Regions from separate parts of the Planctobacterium sp. AWM4_229 genome, predicted to be linked through region 2. Evidence: predicted binding sites of a transcription regulator. Region 2 holds the regulator's gene; the other holds the start of a gene.
What was found. Region 2 encodes LexA, which represses DNA repair genes until DNA is damaged. Its sites were predicted from a motif close to TACTGTATNNNNATACAGTA; they were not measured.

Region 1 (7,823 bases), on a different contig from region 2:
TCGGCTACCATTTCCACACCAGACATATTGGGCATATTCTCATCGGTGATCACCAGCTTGATATTGCTGTGCTGACGTAATACCGTGAGTCCCTCAAGCCCGTCTTCGGCTTCATAAGTCACAAAATTATGACGCCTCAATAGCGCCGTCACCATAGAGCGGGTTAAACGCGAGTCATCTACAACCAGTACACCGATTTGCTTGTTTTTTTCCAGACGTTGTAAAAGACGACTCAAATAATCGTAAACCTGAGCATTTTCCTTAGGGATATAATCCACAACGTCTTTGGATAAAACGCGGTCGCGGGTGCGCTCATCTAAGCGCCCTGTGATCACGACAGTAGGTATAAAAGCCTGAATAGCGTAATCAATGGCCTGACCATCTTCGGCATCTGGCAGATTGTAATCCACCAGCGCACAGAGATACTCTTCGGGATAACTGGAGGCAAAAATTTGTTTCGCTTGAGTGAGCGTACTTGCAGAAACTGGCTCGAGACCCGCTTTGGTTACCAGGTGGCACAGCACTTTCATACTGGTTGGGCTGTCTTCAATTACGAGCACTTTTTGCTGCATGAGGGAGTCATTCATTCTATCGTTGTTATCCAGTCAGTATGTATGCAAAACACCATCTATGTTAATTAGACTTTAGTCAAACGAGCATAGCTCATTACCAGCCATTTGCTGCCAAAATCATCAAAATTGACCTGAATTCGTGCATGTTCACCCTGGCCTTCCATATTGATAACCGTGCCTTCCTGGAATTTGGGGTGCACTACTCGCTGTCCTAGTTGCATTCCTGAATCTACGAATGCTTCATGAGAAGTGCGATTTTCGAAGCGATTGTACACCGGACGAGAGACTGTGGTGCGCAAACGCACCTCTTCCATACAATCAGAGGGCATCTCTTTGATAAAACGCGACATGGTATGAAACTTATCCTGGCCATAGAGGCGACGGCTTTCCGCCCAGGTGAGATACAACTGCTCCATAGCGCGTGTCATGCCCACATAACACAATCGCCTTTCTTCTTCTAATCGGCCCGGCTCCTCGTTGCTCATTTGACTGGGGAACATACCCTCTTCTACACCAGCAATAAATACCAGTGGAAATTCAAGGCCTTTGGCACTGTGAATGGTCATCATCTGTACCGCATCCTGGTGCTTATCGGCTTGGGTTTCACCAGCTTCAAGAGAGGCATGAGCTAAAAATGCCGCCAGAGGAGTCATTTCCTCCGCTTCCTCTGGCACCACAAATTGTTTACAGGCAGTCACCAGTTCTTCCAGGTTTTCGATGCGAGCACGGGCCTTTTCGCCTTTTTCAGCCTGATACATGGCATACAAACCCGAGCGTTTAATGGCTTCGTCCGCCTGACGCTCAAGGCTTAAATCGGCTAAGTCTTCTTGCAGGGTAAGCACCATCTCAATAAAACTTTTCAGGGCATTACTGGCGCGAGAAGACAGGCGTTTCTCAGCCACCATCAGCATCCCGGTCTGCCACATGGATTGCTGATTTTCTCGCGCTAATTCACGAATTTGCGCCAGAGTTTTTTCACCGATACCTCGGGCTGGCACGTTTACGACTCGCTCAAAAGCCGCGTCATCCAGCGGGTGATTCATCATGCGCAGGTAAGCTAAGGCATCTTTGATTTCCTGACGTTCAAAGAAACGCATGCCACCATAGATGCGATAGGCAATCGATTCGTGCAATAACGCTTCTTCCAGAATACGCGATTGGGCATTGTTGCGATATAAAATGGCACAATCCTGCAGCGCATTGCCTTGTTCAAACCAGGTTTTAATTTTGGAGATGATAAAGCGCGCTTCATCCACTTCATTAAAGCCGGCATATACCTTAATTGGCTCGCCTTCCGCCTGCTCTGTCCACAGTTCTTTGCCCAAGCGCCCCTGATTATTGTCGATGACGGCATTGGCGGCTTTCAGGATCACACCGGTGGAACGGTAGTTTTGCTCCAGACGGATCGTCTCTGCGCCCACATAGTCTCGCAAAAAGTTATGGATGTTTTCTACATTGGCACCACGCCAACCATAAATAGATTGGTCGTCATCCCCTACGATCATGGTGTTATTACCCTCGCCACTCAACAGCCGCAACCAGGCGTATTGAATGTTATTGGTGTCCTGGAATTCGTCCACCAGTATGGCGCGAAAGCGGCGTTGATAATGGGCAAGAATACTTGGATTATTCACCCACAGTTCATGGGCACGCAATAACAATTCGGCAAAATCCACCAGCCCGGAGCGATCACAGGTATCTTGATACACCTTGTAGATCTCGGCCATTTTTTTCTGGGTATAGTCATCGCGGGTATCGATTTGATGAGGACGCAAGCCTTCGTCTTTGTTGCCATTGATATACCACTGTACTTGCTTGGGTGCCCAGTGTTTCTCATCCAAATTCATGGACTTTAAAATGCGACGGATCAGGCGGTATTGATCATCAGAATCCAGAATCTGAAAACTATCGGGCAGGTTCACATCGGCATAATGGGCGCGCAATAAGCGATGCGCCAGGCCGTGAAAAGTGCCCATCCACATGGAGTGTAACGAACGCCCCATCAACTCCTCCACCCGACCACGCATTTCTTTGGCAGCTTTGTTGGTAAAGGTAACGGCTAAAATATTATGTGGCGCTAAACCTTCGACTTCCATTAACCAGGCCACACGGTGCACCAACACACGGGTTTTGCCACTGCCGGCTCCTGCCAGTACCAGCATATCTTGTGCAGGTGCGGCCACGGCACTGCGCTGTTTATCGTTTAAGTTGTCCAGTAGGCGTGAGACGTCCATGGCACCTCTATATTAATGGCTTGCAAATTTCTGCCGGCCATTATAGTCAAAAGCACTGGATATTTGTACATTTGTTGTAGTTATCGCTAATAATCAACTCGTAAAAAGCGTCTTTAACCTCAGCAAGACCTCACACTTCATAGAGTGGGTTTACACCAAACCAGCCCACAAAAATACGCAACAACTATATCGCCATTGAGTATGTGCTGTCAGACGACCCAAATGTGTCGCAGTTTAGCAATGTAGAGAAGATTCAGATTAGAGGTGTGCAATAATTTTCAGGTAAAAAGCTTAACTCTTACCTGCCTCTCTATATTGCGAAGGTGTCATGTTGGTGCGCAAGGAAAATTCTCGATTGAAGCTGGACTTGGTAACGAAACCCGACTCGTACATGATTTGCGTGACGTTCATGTTTTCATGCTCCGGCGATCTCAACATGGTCTTTGCTTGCGCGATTTTGAGATCATTAATATAAGCAGAAAAATGCTTTTTCGCCCCTCTATTGATGATATTTGAAAGCTCTCGAGGAGTGAGTTGCAGACACTCTGCGAGATAACTTAAATTAAAGCCATCTTGCAGATAATATTGATTTGATTTTATGGCCTCCTCCACTTCATGAAATCGGCTGAGGATCACATCGTATTCTGTTGTTTGATCTCTCGGCAACGTGTTAATAGCATAAAACTGTATGTCGCTAAGCAGCAGATGCAAAGCGCCCGGATTGGCACTGGCAATTGTAACAATTACCAGCAACAAGCTATACAGAATAAACAGGGCAAAAAACAGAAAAATGGACTCCTCTAATTGCCCTTGTTGATTCACCTCAAAAGCAATCAGCAAATCAAATAACGAGATAACGGTAAAGATCAATGCAAATAATAAAACCGTTAGCTTTAGAGCACCCCGCTTGTTAAGTCGGGGATCAAAAACAAGGTGGAACATCAACACGGAATAGCATATCTGAATTGCGATCAGGGAATAGTCGAAAGCAATAAATTCGAATGCGTTTAGTATCACCGGCATTAAATGAACCAAGTCCATTAAGCGAAGTTTAACCCTATCTCGAACAACAACTGTCAATGCCCAGAAACAACATGGCGCTAACACTGCAGCCATAAAGGGTCGAATGCTAACCAGCACATCAAGCCACGACATAAGCTGGAAAATCAATAACAGGGTTTGCAGTGAAAACAGGGCCAAAAAAATCAGGATGCTGCTTTTTTCAACTCCCTTGAGGGTATCTTGAATCAACAACTTAACGGCCAGGCCCAACACCATGAGTGAAATGCCCAATGAAATGATAGTTAGTGCTAATGCCACCGCAGATTCCTGTTTAACTGGACCTAAAACGTGAATCAGGTCTTTTTTTCCCTCCTGAAAAAGTATGTTTTCTAACTCAACACTTTACAAGGGGAAACAACATGAATCTCATTACAGCCGCGATCACCACTTTGCTATTATTCAGTGCCTTTACTCTGCCGGTACAATTACATGCTAGCGAACATCAGGTTGCAGTCGTATCCGCGTCTGCTCAGGATAAAAAGCGCCAACGAAACATATCCTTTTTAATTTGGGGACCTTCGAAAGACGCCAAAGAGCCCAGAATGGTGGCAGGTAACAGCGTCTTTAAACCAGTAAGAGCTATACCAAATGGCGGATTTTCACAAGGACCTCATCCGCTGGCAATACTTTTTCACGGTACCAGTGGGAATTATCGCTCCATGGCGTGGATAGCGCATTCTCTGGCTGCCCAAGGTATGATTGTGATTGCCGCCAACCACCCGGGTTCCACCACCATGGAAGTTACCGAAAAATCCATGATGGAAACCTGGAGCCAGGCAAAAGATGGCACATTTTTAATTGACTGGATATTGAATTCAAAAGAATACGGTCACTTGATTGACCAGAAGAATATCGTCAGCGTGGGATTCTCTTTAGGTGGCTACAGTGCATTGGCCATAGCCGGAGCAACACTTAATCTTGGTAAGCTGCAAAGGTTCTGCAAAGACCACCCCAAATCTGCCACTTGCGCGTTATTTGGCGACGAACTTTACGGTGCTCTCGCAAAAGAAAAGCATCAAGAACAATCTCTATTAGATGAGCGTATCACTGCTGTGATTAGTATGGCGCCGGGTTTTATTCCCGCCTTTGAAGCAACAAACTTATCTTCCATTGCAACACCGATTATGGTGATTGCTGGCACACTAGATGAAATGCTACCTGTTACCCGCCATGGCAGATTGTTGGCAGGCCAATTTCAAAATGGTGTTTATATGGAGCTGAGTGAGGCCACGCATTTTAGCTTCCTTGGACTTTGCACTGAAGGTGCAGTTGAGATCTTAAGCAAAGAAGGCGCTGAGTTTCTTTGCAATAACCCAGATGAAGGCGACAGACAACGCATCCACGACATGACAGGCTCCTCCATCAGCCATTTTCTAAGGCAACATGGAATACTGGATAAATCCTCAAAAAGTATGCAATGACACTATTTCACTTTGACTAAGATTGGCTTTTCTTCCAATCATCCGTCAGCATGCCCGCATAGCCCCAGTTTTCTTCGGCTATCTCTTGAATCACTATGTGGGTGTGCTCTGGATTTTTGCCCAAGACCCGTTGTAAAGAATGGGTGATATCCTTCACCAGTTCAGCCTTTTGCTCCCGCGTCACACCTTTTGTCATTTGCACATTCACATAGGGCATACCGCCTCCTGCATTATTTTATTTGAGTAAAATGAATTTATGTCGTGGCCTTGCTCTGTACGGCTCGATATCCCAGCAAGTAACAGAGACCAACACCCAGCCAGATGAGGCCCACCAGCAACACGGCAGCGCTGACTTTTTCCGGATGCCTGAGCCACAGTTGCAGTGGCAATATACCGCGAATAATACAAACCACAGCAATGCTATAGACACCGAACTTTAACAATGGCAATTTGCGCATTAACTTTGCGCCAGAGAGGGCATAGCAGCCCAATACGACAAATATTATGGATACAATGACGGCACCAACGGGGGCTAACAAGGTACCCGCTCGCGCTGATTCAACGATATCGGGTGGCGCCATTTGTATTTCATAACACTGAGGACCGAAATAGATGCAAGAGAGATGAGCCAACGCCGTTAAAAAAGCAATAGTGGCTGCAATAACTAATAAAATAACGCCTTGCTTGGTGTTTATCATTTAGTTCCTTTAAAAAGTGCTTGGTAGCTATTTGTGGAAATACTCTGGCTTTACAGTCCGTGATAACGACGGATGCGCTTAATTTTACCTGAATCCGTAAAATCCAGAGACACAATATTTATAGCTGTATATTCAATGGGCTTATCAAGGTGTGCAGGCTGCCCTTTGGCGTGCTCTTTGAACTTTACAAATGCCACGTTGCTGCCAATCATCATCTCCAGAATTTCAATATCACTAAAGATTATCTTATCCTCCAACTTGGCTATCATTCCTTTCCTGAGTTCTTCTTTACTGGTTACCGTGACATTAAATTTGATGTGTTCATCGATAAACTCGTCTGCGATGAAAGACAGAAAATACTCCACGTCTTTCTCGTCCGAGTCGGGTTGCTGGCGCGCATTTTTAGCTGCAATAAAATCTTGTGCTAAGTTTTTGATTTTTTGCTCTGAGAGCTGATTGGCGGCATAGATAGGGGATGAAGCCAAACAAAATAATACAAAAAGTGAAATAACCGTTTTCATAGAACTTTCCTTAATATTCCGGCACTTAAGCGTGCTTCCTAGGTGCCATGCTACCAGAGACTTGGGTCATTTAATGCCGCAACACATTGAGTGGCACCAACCATAGGCTGTATTGCCTGATCATCAAGTGATTGTGCCAACCACCCAATGGGTTGACTTAAAGGGCATGGGGCTTTGACAATAGTTTCATCAATTGGCAGAAAGCCCATTTTGCAATAATAACCGGGATCACCGTAAGTGAAAGCTAACTTGACGTTTACAGACCTGAGATGGTCCAAACCATATTGAATAAGCTTTTGGCCTATTCCTATTCCCTGAACTTCTGTCGATACGGCAACTGGTGACAGAATGAATGCCGATTGCCCGTTTGGTACAATAAAACGGCTGAAAAAGATGCAACCTACAAGCCTTTCATTTACTTCTGCAACACAGCCTATCAGATCTTGTTGCTCAGTCGTGTTAATCAGCTTTACCACAAAGTCTGCAATGACCTGACCTTCCGCTTCCCCCTCAGATGCAGAAAACACCTTTCTGAAAAGCGTTATAACCTCTTGGGCTCTCGATGGTTCAAATAGGGAAAACTTCATAACAATTAACCTTTTAGCTATGCATCTGTGCGTAAAAACGTCTTAATTTTTATAGGCTCTGAATAACAACATCGAGATTAGTTGCACGACTAACGCTCCAGAAATGACTATCAAGTCGACCCTGATATTGGCCTCCGCATCAACAAATACCTGTTGTATAGCAACAATAAAAATATTCAAAACAAGCAGGATGACCAAATGAATAAGCCGCACTTTTCTTGCAAATGGCAGAGATACTGCCTTCGCTAGCGCTAAGGAAGAACTGACAAGTGATATTCCCAAAGACAATAAAAAAAGCGAAAAGGACATCTTAACAAAACCTCCAATGTTTCCTTCTTCCAGCATTGTAACTTTCCGCAAAGGCGGCGAAAAACAGTTGGCTAATATAAGTGTGACAAGAACAGTAGCCAATGAGTGTTTTTCCAAGCTAAACTTATCTTGTTAGAACGGTTTACCATCATTTACTTGTATTGCCATTCCGAGTCGTCTGGATGTTTCGATAATTTGTCTGTATCCATAGGAAACCAGTGCGACCGTATCATCATCCCCTTCAACATTGCTCCATTCTATTGTGGCATATCCATAGTCCGTTTCGGGTGTAGTAATATTGACATATCCAGTTTTACCCGGCTCAAGTTGCGTGTTACTTGCAGTAAAATTTGTGTATGAAGAAGGAGAAAGTACAGTACCGTCTTTGTTATAAAATTTAATGCTAACGTTAATGTAAT
Region 2 (7,823 bases):
TCTTGGCCACGTTCGGTTACGTCATACAAAGTATATTGCACTGTAAAAAATGTAATATTATCCGGTAGTGCTGGGTCCACATAAAAACGCATAGGCATAGTGATCTCAGCACCCGCTTTGAGTGGTTGCTGCTCAAAGCAAAAACACTCTGTTTTATTCAAATAAATAGCTGCAGGCCCAGGCGAGACAGATGGTACGGCTTGACCGACAATATCTCTTTGACTGGGATTGTGGGCATAAAAGTCTACCTGGTGCATTGCTCCCGGGTGCACTTCTACACGCCGCGTCTTAGTTTCAAATTCCCATGGCATACCTGTGTTAGTGCGAGTAATAAACTCCACGGTAACAAGACGACTCTCGTCCACTTCAATATTTTGGTATAGCGCGGCTTCGTTAGAGGTTTTTCCATTGATACCTGTTACGGCACAAAACACGTCATATAAAGGAACTAACGCAAAGCCAAAACCAAACATACCGAAAACAACGGCCACCAACTTAATGATGACCTTTTTGTTTTCTTGTTGTTTTTCAGAGTTCATTGTTAAAAATGACTTACTTTACAACCGGTGGCGTTTCAAAAGTGTGGTAAGGAGCCGGGCTCGGAACTTCCCACTCAAGACCTTCTGCGCCATCCCAAACTTGAGCCGTAACTGGCTCGCCTTGTTTGCGACACGCTTTGATTAGTAACGCCAGGAAAATCAGTTGTGAAAGCCCAAACGCAAAGCCCCCCACACTGATCCACTTGTTAAAATCAGCAAACTGCAACGCATAGTCTGGAATTCGACGAGGCATGCCTGCCAAACCCACAAAGTGCATAGGGAAGAACAGCACGTTTACTGAAATCAAAGAACACCAGAAGTGCCACTTGGCTAACGTCACGTCGTACATTTTCCCGGTCCACTTTGGCAGCCAATAATAGGTGGCAGCCATGATTGAAAACACTGCGCCAGTCACCAGAACGTAGTGGAAATGTGCTACCACAAAATACGTATCGTGATATTGGAAATCCACGGGGGTAATCGCCAGCATTAAACCTGACAAGCCACCTATGGTGAATAACACGATAAAGGCCAGGGCAAACATCATGGGGATTTCAAAGCTAATGGCGCCGCGCCACATGGTAGCAACCCAGTTAAATACCTTAACCCCGGTGGGTACCGATATCAGCATGGTGGCGAACATAAAGAACAGCTCGGCCCCTACCGGCATCCCAGTGGTAAACATGTGGTGAGCCCACACGATAAAGGACAATAGCGCGATAGAAGCTGTCGCATAAACCATCGAGGAATAGCCAAATAATTTCTTTCGGGAAAAGGTGGGCACTATCTGTGAGATTATGCCGAAGGCTGGCAAGATCATGATATAAACTTCCGGATGTCCAAAGAACCAGAAGATGTGCTGGAACATCACCGGATCACCACCGCCAGCCGCATCAAAGAAGCTGGTACCAAAGAACTTATCGGTTAACACCATAGTTACCGCGCCCGCCAGCACTGGCATAACCGCTATCAATAAGAATGCGGTAATTAGCCAGGTCCAAACAAACAAGGGCATTTTCATTAATGTCATGCCAGGGGCACGCATGTTTAAAATGGTGACGATAACGTTAATCGCCCCCATGATGGAACTGGCGCCCATAATGTGAACAGAGAATACAAACAGTGCTGTAGAGTCATTACTGTAGGTTGTGGATAGTGGCGCGTAGAAGGTCCAACCAAAAGAGGGACCACCACCTTCCATGAACAAAGACATCAGCAATATCAGGAAAGCAAAAGGTAAAATCCAGAAGCTCCAGTTGTTCATTCTTGGCAGTGCCATGTCCGGTGCACCAATCATCAAGGGCACCATCCAGTTAGCGAGGCCGGTAAATGCTGGCATTACAGCACCGAATACCATAATCAAGCCATGCACTGTGGTCATCTGATTGAAGAAGTTAGGATCGACAATCTGTAATCCAGGCTGGAATAACTCTGCCCGGATCACCATGGCCATAGCCCCGCCGATTAAAAACATAATAAATGCAAACCAAAGATATAAGGTGCCGATATCTTTGTGGTTTGTGGTGTACAACCAGCGTTTTATGCCCGTTGGTTTATGATCGTGGTGATCATGGTGCTCGTCGTGATGGATATCGTCTGTCACTGTACTCATCTCAACTTCCCCTTATTGTCCGTTCAATACGGCGTTAACGTCTTTAGCTTGCACTGATTCACCAGTGTCATTGCCCCATGCGTTACGCTCGTAGGTAATTACTGCTGCTAGTTCTTTCATCGAAAGTTGTTTTCCGTAAGCCTGCATGGCCGTACCTGCTACGCCATTAACCACAACTTCAATATGTTTTTGCATGTCGTTTATGGCAATGTCGCTGCCTTTCAAAGCAGGAAATACGCCAGGTAAACCTTCACCATTAGGCATGTGACAAGCAGCACAGTTGGTAACGTATACTCGCTCACCAACACTCATTAACTCATCCATATCCATATTCATCGCCAGCAGCTTTTGCTCTTCTTCTTTGGCTTTGCGTTGTATTTCTTCTTGCTCTTCGATCCAGGCAGCATAATCAGCAGGCTCCTTAGCAATAACCACAACAGGCATGAAACCGTGATCTTTTCCGCAAAGTTCAGCACATTGACCGCGATAGATTCCGGGCTTATCAACTCGTGTCCAGGCTTCATTGATAAAACCAGGGTTGGCGTCTTTCTTAACAGCAAAATCCGGAACCCACCAGGAATGAATAACGTCGTCTGAGGTGATCAGAAAACGGACCTTTTGATTAGTAGGAATAACCAAAGGGCGATCAACTTCCAACAGGTAATTGATATTCTTTTCCAGCTTGTTATTGATTTGCTCTGGTTGGGTGGCAAGTAGAGAAAAGAATTCAACGTCGTTATCCATGTATTTGTAATGCCACTTCCATTGAGAGCCGGTAACTAACACTGTCACATCAGGAGATGACACATCTTCCATCGCGATCAGTGTTTTAGTGGCGGGGATAGCCATACCGATAAGAATAAGAAAAGGAACCACTGTCCAGGCAATTTCAACCTTAACACTTTCGTGAAATGTTGCTGGCTTCACCCCTTTGGACTTGCGATGAAAGATAGTAGCCCAAAGCATAACGCCGAATACCAACACCCCGATGATCACACAGATCCAGAATATGATCATATGCAATTCGTAAACCTGCTGACTTATCTCAGTCACACCCGGTCTCAAATTCAGCTGATATTGGTCCGGCTGCGGATTAGAAGCGGCAAATGATGCGCAACTAAGCAACAATCCCCAAAAACCTATTAAAATTCTGCTCACCTGTGTGTTCCTCCTTTCCTGTCCGTTGCTTTATTTTTGGTCATTAGCACAACGGAAATCGCACCATAAGTTACGATTTTGAAACATATTTGTTATTACTATGTTAAAAACCGAATGATATGTAAACAATTTTCGAAGATAAAAAACATTTAGACGGCTAAAAAAGACGCTTTTTTAACCAGCTGATGTGTCAAAAATAGACCCGAATAGGAAAAAAGGAAATTAATTCGCTATTTTTTGTGCAAATTTTTGTCTGGGTGAATAAATGTGGCCGTACCACAGATACAAAAAAGCCCATTAATCAATGGGCTATCAAGAAAAGGCAAATTAATCAGGTAAAACAGTACGTCTCGAAGTTATTTACATCCAAGCGTTGTTTCGGATGATTCCAACAGCTATACCTTCAATATTTAAAGGTTGCGAGTTCAAATCCACCTTAATAGGAGCAAAATCACTGTTCTCTGCGTGAAGTAACACTTCAGATCCCGACTTTTCAAAACGTTTCACAGTTACATCGTCTTCTACTCGCGCCACCACTACTTGACCATTTCGCGCTTGGTTGGTGCGATGCACTGCCAACAAGTCCCCATCCATAATGCCGATGTCTTTCATGCTTTCGCCATCGACTCGCAATAAATAATGGGCTTCCGGCTGAAACATATTTGCAGCCACCTGGTAATGACTCTCAATATGCTCTTGAGCCAAAATGGGCTCACCTGCTGCCACCTTACCAATTAACGGCAAGCCATCATCTTCGGCAGGCTCATCTAACTGCCCCACAAGACGGATCCCTCTGGAGGTACCCGGTAGAATCTCTATAACCCCTTTACGAGCCAATGCTTTGAGGTGCTCTTCTGCTGCATTAGCGCTTTTAAAGCCAAGCTGCCTCGCAATCTCTGCTCTGGTTGGCGGCATACCAGTATCGGCGATGGTATCTTTAATAAGAGTAAGAACTTGTTCTTGACGCAATGTAAGTGGGCGCATAACAAACCTGTTTTTTCGTACAGTGTAACTGGCAGTATATACAGTCAAGCCATAAACTCAACATAATTTGCTGATTTTCTTGGATTTATAGAGTTACAAGAGCCAAAGCTGCCAGGCCGTGCTATGATCGGTGCAGTTTTAATTATTTTTTATTGATGATGGCCTGGTATCAAAACCTCTTTTTTAACCTTGTTAAATACCCGACCCGTTGGTTAGTAAAAACCAGCAACATCCCCGCAAACATAGAAAGCGAGCTGGGGATCGACAAACATCGTCCGATTATTTACTTGTTGCGCACTAATTCCCTGACCGACAGAGTGGCGCTTGAAATTTCCACCAAAATGCTGGATTTACCCGCCCCGGACAAACAATTAAAAATTGGTTCTAAAAAGCTAGCCAGCTGCTTATTTTTACAAGAACCAGAATCATTGCTTTCCAAAAAAACCAAGCATACTGATATCAATAAAAGCTTCACCCGCTTGTTCAAAATGCACCGCAATGATGAAGAACTGGATCTGCAAATTGTGCCTGTGTCTATCTTCTGGGGACGAGCACCCGGCAAAGAAACAAGAGGCTGGGCAGAGTTACTTGCCGATCGAGCTTCACCTTCCTGGTTACGCAAGTTTTTTATCGTGCTATTCCTGGGCAGAGATAATTTTGCCTATTACAGCCCAGCGGTATCCAGTAAAAAAATGGCCACCACGCACGGCACCGATTCAGAAATAGCCCATAAGCTAATCCGACTGGCCAGAACTCATTTTTATCGCCGGCAGCAAAGCATGAACGGTCCGATGCTGATGGATAGGCATCAGTTGTTTAACAGTATCTTAGGCTCTGCATCGGTAAAACGTGCTATGGCATTAGAAGCCAAAAATTCTCCAGCGGAGCTTGCAAAAGCTCGCGCCCGGGCCAAAAGCTACATTTCAGAAATTGCCGCCGATTATCGCGAGGGCGTTATACGCTTAGGCGACCGCTTGCTGGGTCGTGTCTGGAATAAAATCTACAACGGTATTGAAGTGAAAAATGCCGATAAGGTTCGCGAGCTTGCGCAAAACGGCCACGAAATAATTTATGTTCCCTGCCACAGAAGTCATATGGATTACCTGTTACTCACCTACGTTATTTATCACGAAGGCTTGGTCACACCCCATATCGCCGCGGGTATTAATCTCAACTTCTGGCCCATCGGTGGGTTATTCAGACGCGGCGGTGCCTTTTTCATCCGCCGCTCTTTTGCCGGTAACAAGCTCTACACAGCGGTATTTCGTGAATACCTGGAGCAGCTATTTAACAAAGGTTATTCCGTTAAATTCTACGCTGAGGGTGGCCGCAGCAGAACCGGTCGATTGCTTCCGCCAAAAACAGGGATGTTAGCCATGACCATTCAGGCAATGGTGAAAGGCGTTAAACGCCCGGTGAGTATCGTACCGGTATACATTGGTTACGAGCATGTCATGGAGGTAAAAAGTTACCTCAAAGAGCTCAGAGGTAAGAACAAAGAGAAAGAATCCTTTCTCGGGGTGTTTTCCGCGATTCGCAAGCTAAAAAATTATGGCTACGGTTTTTTGAATTTTGGCGACCCAATCCACCTGAGCCAGTACCTGGATGTGAAAACGCCAGAGTGGCGCCAGGATCAAGCTACCATTGATGACAAAAAGCCCGCTTGGTTAACCCCCACAGTTAATAGCTTAAGTCACAATATCAATGAACGCATTAACCAAGCGTCGGCTGTCAGCGGAATGGCTCTGGCGTCCTTGTGTTTATTGGCCGCAGAAAAACGCGCAATGAGTCGAGAGGAACTATTACAAGTGATGGAGAGCTATCTGGGCTTGTTACGTCAATGTCCCTTTAGTGAACAGAGTAGTTTTCCACAGGTCAGTGCCGAAAAATTACTGGAAAACACCTTGCGCCTGGAAAAATTCGACGTCACTGAAGACAGCTTTGGTGAAATCATTTCCATTGAACGCAACAATGCCATTATTCTGACCTATTACCGCAACAACATTTTACACATGTTTTGTATACCCGGTTTAATTGCTGCCATTGTAATAGCGCATGGAGAATGCCATCGTGAGCAATTGCTCACCTTAGTCGGCCGCATCTACCCGTTGCTCAAGAAAGAGCTATTCATCTATATGAGCGAAGAACAGGCAATGGCGTACACCGACAGTCTGATTGACGGAATGGTGGCCCAAGGTATGTTAATCAATAATGAGGATACATTAACACCTGCCGAAACCAATAGTGTGCAGTTTTACAGCCTGTGGTTGCTAAAATCCGTGATCCAGGAAACCTTGCAGCGTTACGCATTAGTGCTCAATCAATTGGAACAACTGGGCACAACCTCGCGCGGAGCTCTGGAAAAACGCAGTCGTCAGGTGGCAGAGCGCATGTCGACACTACAAGGAATTAGCGCACCAGAGTTTTACGATAAAAATGTGCTGGCCACGTTTATTGCGGCAGCAAGAGAATATGAAATTTGGGAAGCAAATGAAGAGGGATTATTGTTGCATTCAGACAAAAGCCGGGAGCTGCAAAATTTGTTGTTTAGCTTAGTTTCCCCGGAGTTTGTAAAGCGCTTACAACAAATCAAATAACCCGCTGTTTAATCTGGCATTTTAAAGGGGGAGAAGAAACTCCCCCAGCAAACCTAAAGTGATCACCATTCCCACCTTGTTATTGTGTAAAAAAGCCCGAAAACAAGCTTCCCTTTGCCTCTCTACGATCATTTTTTGTTGCTGAACAAACATCACAGCCGAAATAGCAAGCCCACCGTAAGCAAACCAACCCAGCTGCAGGTGCTGATAGACAACAAATAAAGACAACAAACTAAGTAGTTGCAATAGCCCGATAATCAATTTATCAAATTTTCCAAATAGTATCGCCGTTGACTTTACACCGATGCGCAGATCATCGTCCCTGTCTACCATGGCGTACACGGTATCGTATGCAACAGTCCATAAAAGATTGGCCAGATAAACTCCCCACAACCACCAAGGTAATTCTTCTCTGATAGCCATAAACGCCATCGGGATACCAAAGCTAAATGCCATACCCAATACGAACTGAGGTAAATAGGTATATCGCTTCATGAAGGGATAACAAAACGCCAATGCCAGAGCCACAAATGACAGCATTACCGTTTGCCAATTCAAGGTTAAGACCAGCAAAAAAGCGACAACCACCAGCAGGAGAAATAAGCCCAGAGCTTCCTTGGTGGAAACCTCACCACTGACTATTGGACGGGCTTGCGTACGCTCCACATGGCCATCAATTTTTCGATCAGCAAAATCATTAATCACACACCCTGCGGCACGCATCAACAAAGTCCCCGCGAAAAATACTAAAATGATATGCCATGAGGGTAACCCTTGTGCAGCAAGTAACAATCCCCAAGCTGTAGGCCACAGCAATAACCAGCTTCCAATGGGTTTATCTGCGCGCATTAAGCGCCAATATGCATTCCATTTAGCCTGATGACTAGGCATTAGTGATTCTCTTCATGTTCAAGGATTGTAAGAATAAGCAGG

Region 1: the regulator LexA is predicted to act here: its motif matches at 2,860-2,879, upstream of uvrD (DNA helicase II).

Annotation. Positions count from the first base shown of each region.
Region 1 covers NZ_JBSWWX010000008.1:227,751-235,573, reverse strand. Annotated here, with positions in the region: gene ACXAGP_RS18675 (diguanylate cyclase) at 1-572, opposite strand, end outside; gene uvrD (DNA helicase II) at 638-2,806, opposite strand; gene ACXAGP_RS18665 (helix-turn-helix domain-containing protein) at 3,098-4,126, opposite strand; gene ACXAGP_RS18660 (alpha/beta hydrolase family protein) at 4,228-5,289, shown strand; gene ACXAGP_RS18655 (tautomerase family protein) at 5,306-5,506, opposite strand; gene ACXAGP_RS18650 (hypothetical protein) at 5,544-5,987, opposite strand; gene ACXAGP_RS18645 (nuclear transport factor 2 family protein) at 6,038-6,508, opposite strand; gene ACXAGP_RS18640 (GNAT family N-acetyltransferase) at 6,559-7,095, opposite strand; gene ACXAGP_RS18635 (hypothetical protein) at 7,138-7,440, opposite strand; gene ACXAGP_RS18630 (hypothetical protein) at 7,537-7,823, opposite strand, start outside.
Region 2 covers NZ_JBSWWX010000002.1:688,260-696,082, forward strand. Annotated here, with positions in the region: gene ACXAGP_RS06040 (cytochrome c oxidase assembly protein) at 1-539, opposite strand, end outside; gene ctaD (cytochrome c oxidase subunit I) at 553-2,151, opposite strand; gene coxB (cytochrome c oxidase subunit II) at 2,164-3,279, opposite strand; gene lexA (transcriptional repressor LexA) at 3,670-4,293, opposite strand; gene plsB (glycerol-3-phosphate 1-O-acyltransferase PlsB) at 4,452-6,890, shown strand; gene ubiA (4-hydroxybenzoate octaprenyltransferase) at 6,912-7,781, opposite strand; gene ACXAGP_RS06070 (chorismate--pyruvate lyase family protein) at 7,800-7,823, opposite strand, start outside.